3 regions of the Pseudomonas sp. MF09156 genome follow, and region 2 is predicted to be linked to each of the others. Evidence: predicted binding sites of a transcription regulator. Region 2 holds the regulator's gene; each other region holds the start of a gene.
What was found. The regulator sigma-54, encoded in region 2, starts transcription at its own class of promoters, with help from an activator protein. The targets are predictions, from matches to a motif close to ANTGGCATNNANNTTGCTNT.
Positions count from the first base shown of each region.

Region 1: the regulator sigma-54 is predicted to act here: its motif matches at 2,600-2,619, upstream of AC19YY_RS02875 (ammonium transporter).
Region 3: the regulator sigma-54 is predicted to act here: its motif matches at 1,740-1,759, upstream of glnA (glutamate--ammonia ligase).

Region 1 covers NZ_JCBCUR010000001.1:613,167-618,269, forward strand. Annotated here, with positions in the region: gene AC19YY_RS02865 (hypothetical protein) at 1-347, opposite strand, end outside; one part of gene AC19YY_RS02870 (IS3 family transposase) at 432-894, shown strand; one part of gene AC19YY_RS02870 (IS3 family transposase) at 894-1,987, shown strand; gene AC19YY_RS02875 (ammonium transporter) at 2,724-4,049, shown strand; one part of gene AC19YY_RS02880 (IS3 family transposase) at 4,207-4,462, shown strand; one part of gene AC19YY_RS02880 (IS3 family transposase) at 4,462-5,103, shown strand, end outside.
Region 2 covers NZ_JCBCUR010000001.1:158,086-163,188, reverse strand. Annotated here, with positions in the region: gene lptC (LPS export ABC transporter periplasmic protein LptC) at 1-116, shown strand, start outside; gene lptA (lipopolysaccharide transport periplasmic protein LptA) at 103-636, shown strand; gene lptB (LPS export ABC transporter ATP-binding protein) at 636-1,361, shown strand; gene AC19YY_RS00760 (RNA polymerase factor sigma-54) at 1,546-3,039, shown strand; gene hpf (ribosome hibernation-promoting factor, HPF/YfiA family) at 3,115-3,420, shown strand; gene ptsN (PTS IIA-like nitrogen regulatory protein PtsN) at 3,433-3,897, shown strand; gene rapZ (RNase adapter RapZ) at 3,900-4,757, shown strand; gene AC19YY_RS00740 (HPr family phosphocarrier protein) at 4,774-5,046, shown strand.
Region 3 covers NZ_JCBCUR010000003.1:386,469-391,571, reverse strand. Annotated here, with positions in the region: gene glnA (glutamate--ammonia ligase) at 234-1,640, opposite strand; gene thiI (tRNA uracil 4-sulfurtransferase ThiI) at 1,974-3,428, shown strand; gene typA (translational GTPase TypA) at 3,568-5,103, shown strand, end outside.

The DNA of each region.
Region 1 (5,103 bases), 460 kb from region 2:
CACGCCATTAGAACGCCTTCAAAAATACCCGCAACTGCTCTTAAGGCGATCAGGGCTGTTCCATCGTACTGCATCGAAAGTCCATTGCTGATCATGACCACTATTGCGCTGAAGACTGAGACGCTTCTTAAAGGAAGTTTGCTGACCTTCAACGACATGATGAGCGACGCGATGCAAACCAGAAACAGTTCGATAGCGATCAGGGAGCCCGATTGCGATTCATCAAGCGACACACCGCGCATGAAACCATCCATGGTCAGAGGCTGTGCCCACCAAGGCAGCATTGCAATGTTAAATGCGCCGATGCTGCCAAGCATCGACGTCGTGAGAATCCGGTTGTTGCTCATGGCCTATTTCCCCCGGTGTCAGGATAGTTGTCGCCTCTCCGATTTTTCCTAAAAAAGCATATCGGGGGCGGAAAGAGACTGGTCGTGCCGTACTATTCACCTGAACGCAGAGCCGCATTACTTAAAATGCTGCTTCCCCCGCTGAACCTGTCGATGGCCGAGGTTTCCCGGCGCGAAGGGGTCAGCGAAATGTCTTTGTCCAACTGGCGCAAGCAGCTCAGTTCTGAAGGAAATGCAGTGTCCGAAAACAAGCCGTTGACCGAGAACTGGTCAGCCGAAACCAAGTTTGCTGTCGTGCTTGAAGCCGCCGGTTTGTCCGAGATCGACCTCGGCGAGTATTGCCGCCGCAAAGGTCTTTACCCCGAACAAATCACGGCTTGGCGACAAGCTTTTATCACCGGCCAGAAATCGACAAAGGCTCAGCAAAAAGAAGATCGCGAGCAATCTCGCAAGGACAAGAAACGCATCCAGGAACTTGAGCGCGAACTGCGCCGCAAAGACAAGGCGCTCGCTGAAACAGCCGCGTTGTTGGTGCTGCGAAAAAAGCTCAACGACTACTGGGGGACGAACGACAACGAGGACAACTAACATCTTTGCCAGAGCGCCAGTTAATCGTTGCCTGGCTGGGTAGCGCGGTGGCGGCAGGAGCCAGAAAAATCAGGGCGTGCCAGGAAATCGGTCTATCGCTGCGGACTTTGCAACGTTGGACTGAAACAGAGGTTATCCAGGCCGATGCCCGAACGATTGTCACACGGCCAACACCGCGAAATGCACTGAGCGAAGTCGAGCGTCAGACCATTGTGACGCTGTGTAACAGCCCGGAGTACGCCCACTTGCCGCCGAGCCAGATCGTGCCGCGGCTGGCCGATCAAGGGCGTTATGTGGCGTCGGAGGCGACGTTTTATCGCGTTCTACGTGCGGCAGGCCAACAACAACATCGAGGCCGCAGCCAGCGGCCCAGAAGGCACGCAGCACCGACAACGCATGCGGCCAAAGCGCCCAATCAGGTGTGGTCGTGGGACATCACGTATCTGCCCTCGCCGATACGCGGAAAGTATTACTACCTCTATCTGATCGAGGATATTTACAGCCGCAAGGCCGTGGGCTGGGAGGTCTACGACGCGGAAAGCGGTGAAAAAGCCGCCGCGCTGCTGCAACGCAGCGTGATCGGTGAGCAGTGTTTACACGAACCGCTGGTGCTGCACTCGGACAACGGAGCGCCGATGAAATCGGTGACGCTGCTGAGCAAGATGTACGACCTGGGCATCACGCCTTCGCGGGGCCGACCGCGTGTGAGCAACGACAATCCCTACTCGGAGTCGCTGTTTAGAACGCTGAAATACTGCCCGCAATGGCCGCTGGATGGTTTTGCCAGTCTGGATGCTGCTCGGGCTTGGGTGAGGAATTTTATGCGGTGGTACAACAACGAGCACCGACATAGCCGCATCCGGTTCGTCACACCGGCTGAGCGGCATCGAGGGCTGGACCATCAGGTCTTGGCCCGGCGACATGAGTTGTACGAACGAGCCAAGGAAAACAAACCGGAGCGGTGGTCAGGCCGGACGCGTAACTGGGAACCGATCGGCACCGTGTTGTTGAACCCGGATCGAGAGCAACAGAACGAGAAAATGGCGGCATAGTTAGACGGTTGACGCGACAACTACCTTGAAAAATGCCGATTTCTCCACATCACGACTGATGAGTTAATTGCCTACTCAAAATCAGGGGCAATCGTTTTTTATTAGCAGGCGAAAAAAGAACTCGATTTCAGTGTCGGTGGCCTTGAGTGCAATAACGGCTCATTTGTCACGCTTGGAAGAACCGGAGACGGGCAATTGATTCGGCATTTATCAGTCAAAGCCATAGGCCTCTCGAGATTTCAGGGCCACCGCATATTCTTGTGTTCCTCTCTTAAGAGGAGTCCTGAGGCTATCTCAAGCAACCTTGAGCACGATGTCATGACATAAGGTGACAGCTTGTAGATCGAACATCTTATGACGGGCGCCAAGCGGGTAGACGTAGCATAACTAAGGAGCGTGTGGTGATTGATTCTGACAAGACTTTCTCAGACGTAACATCCGCCTCGTGTCATGGCATGCCCGAAATGGTGATGTTGGGCCTAGAAAGTGCACCATCCCGTTTCACCTTGTCAGACGAGCCAGAATGAGCTTGCGCAGGCGAACATTGCGTTGTCGCCGTTCTGTAGCAAATTCAGCCGCTACCGATACCTCCTTGGAGGTAGAGGCGGCATAGATGGCAGACTGATTGCTTTCCTAATAAGAAAAAATATTTCCTTTCGGGAAATATCATTGGTCTCGATGTGTCGAGTTGTCAGGCATCGTCGGGTCGAAAGTAATCAATAAAAGGAGTCCACCTATGCTCGATATTCCTGCATTCCGACGATCTCAAGCACTGACCTTGATCTTGTTGGCTTCATCCTCCGGCGCAGTGGGAGCGGCGGAGGATGCGCCGATGCTTAATAGCGGTGATACGGCTTTCGTTGTGACATGTTCATTGGTGGTGTTGCTCATGACCTTGCCAGGCCTAGCGCTTTTTTATGGCGGTTTGGCGCGCAGTAAGAATGTTCTCTCCGTGTTGATGCAGGTCTTTTCTGTCGCGTCATTAATGTCCGTGCTGTTCGCAATCTATGGCTATAGCCTGACGTTTACTTCCGGTGGGGAATGGCAGGCCTGGATCGGTGGATTCGACAAGCTGTTTCTGAGGGGCGTTGGCCCGCAATCCCTGCAGGGCACTATCCCTGAACTGCTTTACTTTCTTTTTATGATGCTATTTGCCGCAATCACGCCGGCGATTATCGTCGGAGGAAGCGCAGAGCGAATGAAATTTTCAGCGGTATTAGTCTTCATGGCCATCTGGCTCACCATCAATTACATCCCCATGGCTCATATGGCATGGGGGGGAGGATGGGTTTTCGATCTTGGCGTTCAGGATTTCGCAGGTGGCAATGTGGTCCACGTCAACGTAGGGATTGCCTCCCTCGTGGGGGCCTACCTGCTCGGCCGACGCCGTGGTTTTGGAACTTCCGCTTTAGCACCGCACAACATGACTATGACCATGACGGGCGGCTCAATGCTATGGGTTGGCTGGTTGGGTTTCTGCGGAGGTTGCGCGCTGATGGCGAACGGTTTTGCGGTGTTGGTCATCGTCAATACCATGCTCGCCAGCGCCGCTGGAGCGCTAGGCTGGCTGTTTGCCGAGTGGCGGCATCGCGGCAAGCCGAGCATGCTAGGCGGAGTTTCCGGGGCCATCGCAGGGTTAGTGGCCGTCACACCAGCATGCGGTTTTGTCGGCCCGATGGGTGCCATTATGCTGGGCTTTATCGTCGCTCCGATTTGCCTGTGGGCCGTGGAGAAATTAAAGCCTCGCCTAGGACTGGATGATGCATTCGATGTTTTCGGCGTACACGGGGTCGGTGGAATCATTGGGGGGGTATTAACGCCTGTATTTGCCCTAACCTCATTGGGCGGGCTAGGGTTCACAGGGGGGCGCAATTTGGTCGATCAGATGCTGGTCAATGGTGGCGTCCTGTTATTCAGCATCGCCTTTTCCGCTATTACCAGCTGGATCGCGTATAAGCTCGCCAGTCTTGTCTGTAGCGGCCTTAGAGTCGACGAAGAGCAAGAGATTGATGGCCTGGATTTGTCGTCCCATGGAGAAGTGGGTTACAAGCTTTCGAACTGAAACAACGTTGAAAGGGGGGGCTGGCAATTAGGCGCGGTTTTTGTCCCGATGTCGTAGCTGAACAAAACGCCCTCTGCAATCGCAGAGGGCGTTTGTAGTGGTCTAATGAAACCGGACACCCTTTTAGGCGAGAATGCTCGCCAGATCGAGGTGTCAGATGACCAAACAACGCCGTACCTTTTCCGCTGAATTCAAACGCGAGGCTGCCGACCTCGTGCTCAAGCAAAACTACAGCTTCATCGAAGCCAGTCGTTCACTGAGTGTTGGTGAGTCGGCGCTGCGCCGCTGGGTCGACCAGCTTCAGCAAGAGCGCACCGGCGTCACGCCCCAGAGCAAGGCCCTGACACCAGAGCAGCAAAAAATCCAGGAGTTGGAAGCTCGGATTGCTCGCCTCGAGCGCGAGAAATCAATATTAAAAAAGGCTACCGCGCTCTTGATGTCGGAAGATCTCGAGCGTACGCGCTGATCAATCAGCTAAGCGTCCATGAGCCTGTTGACTGCTTGTGCGAGGCGTTTGAGGTCGCTCGTTCGGGGTACTACGCGCATCGTCTAAGGCGGCGAACACCAGATGTTGAGCGGCTCAGGCTGCGTAGCCGAGTGAGCGAGTTGTTCACCCAGGGCCGAAGTGCTCCCGGCAGTCGAAGCATCACGTTGATGATGCAAGAAGAAGGTGAGCAAATTGGACGGTTTAAGGTACGCAGGCTGATGCGTGAGCTGGAGTTGGTCAGCAAGCAGCCAGGATCACACGCCTATAAAAAGGCGACAGTCGAGCGGCCGGATATCCCAAATATATTGAACCGAGAATTTGATGTCGAAGCGCCCAACCAGGTCTGGTGCGGCGACATCACCTACATCTGGGCACAGGGGAAATGGCACTACCTTGCGGTTGTCATGGATCTTTACGCTCGCCGAGTGGTGGGCTGGGCGTTATCAGAAAAGCCGGATGCAGACTTGGTGATCAAGGCGTTGGATGTGGCTTACGAGCAGCGTGGCAAGCCGCAAGGCCTGCTATTTCACTCAGACCAGGGATCCCAATATGGCAGCCGCAACTTTC
Region 2 (5,103 bases):
ACGTTAGAATCGACGGCGCTGGCGGTGTATCGACTGGCAAGGGAATGAAAGCGTATTTGAAAGAAAGCAGGATACACCTGCTATCGAACGTAAGAGGACAGTATGAGGCTCGTTAAAACCCTCCCTATTTTGCTCGGTCTGGGCGCAGCACTGGGAAGCGTGAGCGCCTGGGCTCTGCCGAACGATAGCCAGCAACCGATCCACATTCAGGCTGACGATGCGCAGTTGGATGACAAACAAGGTATCGCGACCTACAAGGGCGACGTAATCATCACTCAAGGCTCGATGAAGATTACCGGCAATACCGTAACCCTGACCCGCACCCCGGCTGGCGACATCGACGTCGTGACCTCGGTGGGCAACCTGGCCTATTTCGAGCAGCAACAGGCGGCGACCGACCCAGCTCCGATCAAGGGCTACGGCGTGACCATCCAGTACCATGCCCCGCAGAATCGCATCGTACTGACCGACCGCGCCAAAGTGATCAGCAGTGACGGCAACTCGACCGAAGGCGAGAAAATCGTCTACGACACCGTCAAGCAGGTCGCCACTGCCGGCCGCGCCAATGGCACCAAGGTCACTGCGCCACGTCCGCGCATCGACATGGTTATCCAGCCGAAGAAGAAGGCCCAGTAATGGCAACCCTGAAAGCCCAGCATCTGGCCAAGGCCTATAAAAGCCGTCAGGTCGTGCGCGACGTCAGCCTGTCGATCGACAGCGGCCAGATCGTCGGCCTGCTTGGCCCCAACGGTGCCGGCAAGACCACCTGCTTCTACATGATTGTCGGCCTGGTCCAAGCGGACCAGGGTCGCGTATTGATCGACGACCTGGACGTCAGCCACCAGCCCATGCACGGTCGTGCACGGGCCGGGATCGGCTATCTCCCCCAGGAGGCGTCGATCTTCCGCAAACTGTCGGTGTCCGACAACATCATGGCGATCCTTGAAACCCGCAAGGAACTGGATCGCGACGGACGCCGCCAGGAGCTGGAAAGCCTGCTGCAGGAGTTCCACATCAACCACATTCGCGACAACCTCGGCATGAGCCTGTCCGGCGGCGAGCGCCGTCGCGTGGAAATCGCCCGCGCCCTGGCCACTGCACCGAAGTTCATCCTGCTGGATGAACCCTTCGCCGGTGTCGACCCGATTTCGGTAGGCGACATCAAGCAGATCATCCATCACCTCAAGGCCAAGGGGATCGGCGTACTGATCACCGACCACAACGTGCGTGAGACCCTAGATATCTGCGAAACCGCCTACATCGTCAACGACGGCCAACTGATTGCCGAAGGCGACTCCGCCACCATCCTGGCCAACGAACTGGTCAAGGAAGTGTACCTGGGGCACGAGTTCCGCCTGTAAGCGCTGGGGTGTCAGGACATTCGCCATCAGGCGCGGGAGTCAATAAAAACCTCATTATTTTTATTGTTACCGCGCTCTAGGCAAAGCCCCCGATATCAGGCATATAATTTGCTTATGTTTGGCGCTCACGCGCCCTGTCGTGGATGGCGCGTTGCGCCGGCGAATAAGGTGTTAAGCCCCTGCCATGAAACCATCGCTAGTCCTGAGAATGGGCCAGCAGCTGACGATGACACCGCAGCTGCAACAGGCCATCCGCCTGCTCCAATTGTCGACCCTGGACCTGCAACAGGAAATCCAGGAGGCCCTGGAGTCCAACCCGATGCTCGAACGCCAGGAAGAAGGCGACGACTTCGATAATGCCGACCCGCTGGCCGACAACATAGAGCAAAAACCCAACACTGACGTCCAGGAACCGTCCTACCAGGAAACCGCACCCACGGTGGATAACCTGGAAGAAGGCGAATGGAACGAACGCATCCCCAATGAACTGCCGGTGGATACGGCATGGGAAGATGTCTACCAGACCAGCGCCAGCAGCCTGCCCAGCAACGACGATGACGAGTGGGACTTCACCACCCGCACCTCCGTCGGCGAAAGCCTGCAGAGCCACTTGCTGTGGCAACTGAACCTTGCCCCGATGTCCGACACCGATCGCCTGATCGCCGTGACCCTGATCGACTGCATCAACAATCAGGGCTACCTGGACGAAACCCTTGAAGAAATCCTCGAGGCCTTCGACCCGGAGCTGGATATCGAGCTGGACGAAATCGAAGCGGTCCTGCACCGCATCCAGCAGTTCGAGCCTGCCGGCATTGGCGCGCGCAACCTCAGCGAGTGCCTGTTGCTGCAATTGCGCCAACTGCCCGCCAAGACACCGTGGCTGACCGAGGCCCAACGCCTGGTCACCGATTACATCGACCTGTTGGGCAGCCGCGACTACAGCCAGCTGATGCGCCGGATGAAGCTCAAGGAAGATGACCTGCGCCAGATCATCGAACTGGTACAGAGCCTCAACCCGCGCCCTGGCTCGCAGATCGAGTCCAGCGAAGCCGAATATGTCGTACCTGACGTAATTGTGCGCAAGGACAACGAGCGCTGGCTGGTGGAACTGAACCAGGAATCGGTGCCACGCCTGCGGGTCAACCCGCAGTACGCAGGCTTCGTGCGCCGGGCCGATACCAGTGCGGACAACACGTTCATGCGCAACCAGTTGCAGGAAGCGCGCTGGTTCATCAAGAGCCTGCAAAGCCGCAACGAGACCCTGATGAAAGTGGCCACCCAGATCGTCGAGCATCAGCGCGGCTTCCTGGAGTACGGCGACGAAGCGATGAAGCCGCTGGTACTGCATGACATTGCCGAGGCAGTCGGCATGCATGAATCGACTATTTCCCGGGTCACTACGCAGAAATTCATGCATACCCCACGGGGTATATATGAGCTGAAATACTTTTTCTCCAGCCACGTCAGCACCTCCGAGGGCGGCGAATGCTCGTCCACGGCGATCCGCGCGATCATCAAAAAACTGGTTGCGGCGGAAAATCAGAAAAAGCCGTTGAGTGACAGCAAGATCGCTGGTTTACTGGAAGCACAAGGCATTCAGGTCGCCCGTCGAACCGTCGCCAAGTACCGCGAGTCCCTTGGGATCGCGCCTTCCAGCGAGCGTAAGCGGTTGATGTGACGGGCAGGCCACAGCGTTCCAGTGGCGGGTATTCCTACCCGCCGCTTTATGCACTGGCAACGAAGGAGAAGCTGTATGCAAGTCAACATCAGTGGACACCAACTGGAAGTGACCGAACCGCTGCGCGCCTACATCAGCGAAAAACTCAAACGAATTGAGGGGCATTTCGACAAGATCACCAATGTGCAAGTCATCATGTCTGTCGAAAAGCTGAAGCAGAAAATCGAAGCCACCTTGCGTATACCCGGCGGGGAAGTAGTCGCCAATGCAGAGCATTCAGACATGTATGCCGCCATTGACGACCTGACCGACAAGCTGGATCGCCAAATCAAAAAGCATAAGGAAAAGCAGCAGAGCCTTCTTCAAGGCACAGGCCGCTAACACTCCCCACCCATGATTCGACTTGAAACCATCCTGACCCCCGGCCGTTCCCTCGTGAACGCGCCGGGCGGCAGTAAAAAGAAAGCACTCGAACAGATTGCCAACCTGATCAGCCGCGAAGTGCCTGAACTGGTGATGCAAGACGTGTATGAGGCCCTGATCGCCCGTGAAAAACTTGGCTCGACCGGTTTTGGCAACGGCATCGCTATTCCTCATTGCCGCCTCAAAGGCTGTGAAACACCGGTAAGCGCCCTGCTGCACCTGGACGCCCCCACTGATTTCGACGCCATCGATGGCGCTCCGGTTGACCTGCTGTTCGTCCTGCTGGTCCCGGAAGCGGCCACCGATGCACACCTGGAGCTGCTCCGGCAGATCGCCAGCATGCTCGACCGTGAAGAAGTACGTAAGAAACTGCGTAGCGCCAGCACCAATGAAGCGCTGTATCAGGTTGTCCTGGATGAGCAAAGCGGGCAGTAATCATGCGTTTGATCATCGTCAGCGGGCGTTCCGGCTCAGGTAAAAGTACGGCCCTCAATGTGCTAGAGGACAACGGCTTCTATTGCATCGACAACTTGCCGGCCGGCCTCCTGCCCGAGCTGGCCGAGCGCGCGCTGATCCATACCGAACTGGCGCAACCGTTGGTGGCCGTTTCGATCGACGCACGCAACCTACCCAGCCACCTCACGCGATTCCCGGAATTGCTTGAAGAGGTACGTGCCAAGCATATTCATTGCGACGTGCTGTACCTGGACGCCGACGAAGAAACGCTGCTCAAGCGCTTCTCGGAGACCCGTCGCCGCCACCCGCTGAGCAGCCCACACCGCTCGCTGGCCGAAGCCATCGAAGACGAGACCAAGCTGTTGGGGCCGATCATCGATTTGGCCGACCTCAAGATCAATACCACTAGCCTGAACCTTTACCAGCTGCGTGACGCCATCAAGCTGCGCCTGCTGAACCAACCGGAACCGGGCACGGCCTTCCTGGTTGAATCCTTTGGTTTCAAGCGGGGCATGCCGGTAGACGCCGACCTGGTATTTGACGTGCGTTGCCTGCCCAACCCTTATTGGAAGCCGGAACTGCGCGATCAGTCCGGGCTGGACCTACCGGTTGCCGAGTACCTGGCGGCGCAACCGGATGTGGAAGAGATGTTCCAGGACATCTCCAGCTACCTGCTCAAGTGGCTACCGCGCTTTGCCGCCAGCAACCGGGCCTACGTCACCATCGCTATCGGCTGTACCGGCGGGCATCACCGCTCCGTCTACCTAACCGAGCGGCTGGGCCAGGTCTTGCAGAAAACCCTCAAGAATGTCCAGGTTCGCCACCGCGACCTCAGCTGAAAGGAACACCTTCGCGATGCCCGCTCTGGAAATTGAAATCATCAACAAACTGGGCCTGCATGCCCGCGCGTCGGCTAAATTTGTCGGGGTAGCGGGCCAGTTTCCTTGCCAGGTGCGTGCCGGGCGTACACCGGAGTCCATGGTCGATGGTAAAAGCATCATGGCCATGATGATGCTCGCCGCAGGCAAGGGCACCAAGATTCATCTGAAGACCGAAGGTGAGCAGGAGCAGGAAGCGCTGGATGCGCTGGTGAAGCTAATCAACAATTACTTCGATGAAGGCGAATAGCCCCTGTACGGGCTTGCGTGGGAGCTGGCTTGCCTGCGATAGCATCACCTCGGTCTA
Region 3 (5,103 bases), on a different contig from region 2:
TCTGTTCAGCGATCAAATATTTCCTGGAAGCACCCCATCAAACTGTAGGAGCTGGCTTGCCTGCGATAGCGGTGGTTCAGTCAGTCGTGATGCGACAGATACACCGCCATCGCAGGCAAGCCAGCTCCTACAGTTTTGATGGGGGTTGCAAAGGTGGATAGTCATTGTTTCAGGCAAAAAAAAGACCTCCCGAAGGAGGCCTTTTTGTCACGCCACTAAGCGGCGCTACCGGATCAGCAGCTGTAGTACAGCTCGTATTCCAGTGGGTGTACGAAGGTGCGGACCTTGATTTCTTCTTCGCTTTTCAGGGCGATGTAGGCATCGATAAAGTCGTCGCTGAACACGCCGCCTTTGGTCAGGAACGCACGGCCCTTGTCCAGCTCTTCCAGGGCTTCTTTCAGGCTGCCGCACACTTGTGGGATCTCTTTGGCCTCTTCAGGCGGCAGGTCGTACAAGTTCTTGTCGGCGGCGTCGCCTGGGTGGATCTTGTTCTGGATGCCGTCCAGGCCAGCCATCAGCAGGGCAGCGAAGCCCAGGTACGGGTTGGCTGCTGGATCCGGGAAGCGTGCTTCGATACGGCGAGCGCGAGGGCTGGACACGTAAGGAATACGGATCGAAGCGGAACGGTTGCGCGCCGAGTAGGCCAGCATCACTGGCGCTTCGAAACCTGGGACCAGACGCTTGTAGGAGTTGGTCGACGGGTTGGTGAAGCCGTTCAGGGCCTTACCGTGCTTGATGATACCGCCGATGAAGTACAGGGCAGTGTCGGACAGGCCGGCATAACCTTCGCCAGCGAAGGTGTTCTTGCCATCTTTGGCGATGGACAGGTGAACGTGCATACCCGAACCGTTATCGCCGTACAGAGGCTTAGGCATGAAGGTAGCGGTACGGCCGTAGGCCACAGCCACGTTGTGTACGCAGTACTTGAGGGTCTGTACTTCGTCAGCCTTGGCCACCAGGGTGTTGAACTTCACACCGATTTCGTTCTGGCCGGCAGTCGCCACTTCGTGGTGGTGAACTTCGATGACCAGGCCCATGTCTTCCATGGCGTTGCACATGGAGGTACGGATTTCGTGGTCGTGGTCGAACGGTGGAACCGGGAAGTAGCCGCCTTTGACGCCTGGACGGTGGCCATGGTTGCCGCCTTCCACGTCCTGGTCGGACATCCACGAACCTTGGTCGGAGAAGATTTTGAACATGGAACCGGAGATGTCGGACTTGAACTTCACTTGGTCAAAGATGAAGAACTCAGGCTCCGGGCCCACGAATACGGTGTCACCGATACCGGTGGACTTGAGGTATTCCTCGGCACGCTTGGCGATCGCACGTGGGTCGCGGTCGTAGCCCTGCATGGTCGAAGGCTCGATCACGTCGCAGACGATGATCAGCGTCGGCTCTTCGGTGAACGGGTCGAGTACGGCGGTGGAGTCGTCCGGCATCAGGATCATGTCGGAGGCTTCGATGCCTTTCCAGCCAGCGATGGAGGAGCCGTCGAACATTTTGCCTTCTTCGAAGAAGGCGTCATCCAGCGCGTCGCGAGCCGGCATGGTCACGTGGTGCTGAGTGCCTTTGGTGTCCGTGAAGCGCAGATCAATCCATTTAACGTCATGATCTTTGATGAGTTGAACCGACTTCGACATAGTGTCCTCCGGGTGGCTTCGGGCTTGGGTAGTGGAGTAGCCCTTAGAATGTGGGTGATGCCGGCGCGGATAGTCCGCCATGGCAACCTGCCTCACAAGAGAGCAAATTGCATGCCAGTGCCCCGACATGGGTTTTTTGGCTCAAAATGGCCCCTATAAAGGTGCAAATCGTCAAAACGGCAAAAATCGCGCACTGCAATGTAGCGCAAACAGTCTTAAATGCACCTCTTTGGTGCGCTGCATGCCGTTTGTATATTAACTGGTTAAACCTTGAGCGATTTCCGCTATAATCCGCGCCCCCCTTTTTCGGCTGGCCCTGCGCGCGCTGTTTCCATGAAATTAATCGTTAAAGTCTTCCCCGAGATCACCATCAAGAGCCGACCGGTACGGATGCGTTTCATCCGTCAATTGGCCAAGAACATCCGCGCTGTGCTCCGTGACCTGGACCCGGCCGTGGTGGTGAACGGTGTGTGGGACAATCTCGAGCTGGAAACCCGCGTCAGCGACCCTAAAGCCTTGAAAGATATGACCGAGCGCCTGAGCTGCATGCCGGGCATCGCGCATTTCCTGCAGGTTGACGAGTACCCGCTGGGCGACTTCGACGACATCACTGAAAAATGCAAACTGCACTTTGGCAACAGCCTTGCGGGCAAGATTTTTTCGGTGCGTTGCAAGCGCGCGGGCAAGCACCCGTTCAGCTCCATGGACGTCGAGAAATACGTCGGCAGCAAGCTGCGTCGTGAGTGCGGCGCGGCTGGAATCTCGCTGAAAGAGCCGCAAATCGAAGTGCGCATCGAAATTCGCGACCAACGGTTGTTTGTGATCCACAGCCAGCACAACAGCATCGGCGGCTACCCGCTGGGCGCGCTGGAGCAGACTCTGGTGCTGATGTCCGGCGGTTTCGACTCCACCGTGGCGGCCTACCAGATCATGCGCCGCGGCCTGATGAGCCACTTCTGCTTCTTTAACCTGGGCGGGCGTGCACACGAATTGGGCGTGATGGAAGTCGCGCACTATATCTGGAAGAAGTACGGCAGCTCCCAGCGCGTGCTGTTTGTCAGCGTGCCGTTCGAGGAAGTCCTGGGAGAAATTCTCGGAAAAGTCGATAACGGTCATATGGGCGTCGTATTGAAGCGTATGATGTTGCGCGCAGCGTCGAAAATCGCCGACCGCCTGCAAATCGAAGCGCTGGTCACCGGCGAGGCGATTTCCCAGGTCTCCAGCCAGACCCTGCCGAACCTGTCTGTGATCGACTGCGTGACCGACAAGTTGGTATTGCGCCCGCTGATCGCCAGCCACAAGCAAGACATCATCGACCTGGCCAACGAAATCGGCACCGCTGATTTCGCCAAGCACATGCCAGAGTACTGCGGGGTCATTTCGGTGAACCCCAAGACCCATGCCAAGCGCTACCGCGTGGAGCATGAAGAGAAAGAATTCGACATGGCGATTCTGGAGCGAGCGCTCGAGAACGCCAAACTGGTGCCGATCGATCGGGTAATCGACGAACTGGGCCAGGATGTGCAGATCGAAGAAGTCAGCGAAGCACTGGCCGGCCAGATTGTCATCGACATCCGTCATCCGGATGCCGCTTGCGACGAGCCGCTGGAAGTCGCTGGCATCGACGTGCAAACGCTGCCGTTCTATGCACTGAACGCGCGTTTCAAGGAACTGGATAACAGCCGTCAGTACCTGCTGTATTGCGACAAAGGCGTGATGAGTCGCCTGCATGCCCACCATTTGCTCAGTGAGGGGCATGCCAATGTGCGCGTTTATCGACCGAGCTAAGAGCCCGGGGCTGTTTGCCTGTGGCCTGCGTCACCGGCCCCCCGACTCTGCCGTCAAGCTGTAACGGCAAGGCCTGACTCTACTGTTAATCGCTGCCACGACCTGTCAGCACACCGAATCCTCTGATCGAGATACACAAGTGATCGAAAATCTACGTAACATCGCCATCATTGCCCACGTTGACCATGGTAAAACCACCCTGGTAGACAAACTCCTGCGTCAATCCGGCACCCTGGAGCGCAACGAGCTCAACGACGAGCGCGTGATGGACTCCAACGACCAGGAAAAAGAGCGCGGTATTACCATCCTGGCGAAAAACACCGCCATCAACTGGAACGGCTACCACATCAACATCGTGGACACCCCGGGCCACGCCGACTTCGGCGGCGAAGTAGAACGCGTAATGTCGATGGTTGACTCCGTTCTGCTGCTGGTTGACGCTCAAGACGGCCCTATGCCGCAAACCCGTTTCGTGACCAAGAAGGCTTTCGAAGCCGGCCTGCGTCCGATCGTGTGCATCAACAAGGTTGACCGTCCAGGCGCGCGTCCGGACTGGGTTCTGGACCAGATCTTCGACCTGTTCGACAACCTGGGTGCTACCGAAGAGCAACTTGATTTCCAAGTGATCTACGCCTCTGCCCTGAACGGTATTGCCGGTCTGGAACACACCGCCATGGCGGAAGACATGACCCCGCTGTACCAGGCGATCGTTGACCACGTTCCACCGCCGAAGGTTGACCGTGAAGGCCCGTTCCAGATGCAAATCTCGGCACTGGACTACAACAGCTTCCTGGGTGTTATCGGTGTTGGCCGTATCGCTCGCGGTAGCGTCAAGCCGAACACCCCGGTTGTGGCTATCGGCGCCGACGGCAAGAAGCGCAACGGTCGTATCCTCAAGCTGATGGGTCACCACGGCCTGCACCGCATCGACGTTGAAGAAGCTTTCGCCGGCGACATCGTGTGCGTGAGCGGTATGGACTCGCTGTTCATCTCCGACACCCTGTGCCAGCCGGACACTGTCGAGGCGATGAAGCCTCTGACCGTCGACGAGCCAACCGTTTCCATGACCTTCCAGGTAAACGACTCGCCTTTCTGCGGTAAAGAAGGCAAGTTCGTGACTTCCCGTAACATCAAGGAACGTCTGGACAAAGAGCTGCTGTACAACGTTGCACTGCGCGTTGAAGAAGGCGACTCGGCTGACAAGTTCAAGGTTTCCGGCCGTGGTGAGCTGCACCTCTCGGTACTGATCGAAACCATGCGTCGCGAAGGCTTCGAAATGGGCGTTGGTCGTCCGGAAGTGATCATCCGTACCGTTGACGGCGTGAAGCAGGAACCGTTCGAAAACGTCACCATCGACACCCCTGAAGAATCCCAGGGCAAGGTCATGGAAGAGATGGGCCTGCGTAAGGGCGACCTGACCAACATGGTGCCGGATGGCAAAGGCCGTGTGCGTCTGGAATACAACATCCCTGCTCGTGGTCTGATCGGTTTCCGTAACCAGTTCCTGACCCTGACCAACGGTGCTGGCATCCTGACCTCGATCTTCGATCGCTACGACACCATGAAGTCCGGCGACATGTCCGGCCGTCAGAACGGTGTTCTGGTATCGGTAGAAACCGGCAAGGCGCTGACCTACTCCCTGGAAACTCTCCAGGCGCGTGGCAAGCTGTTCGTT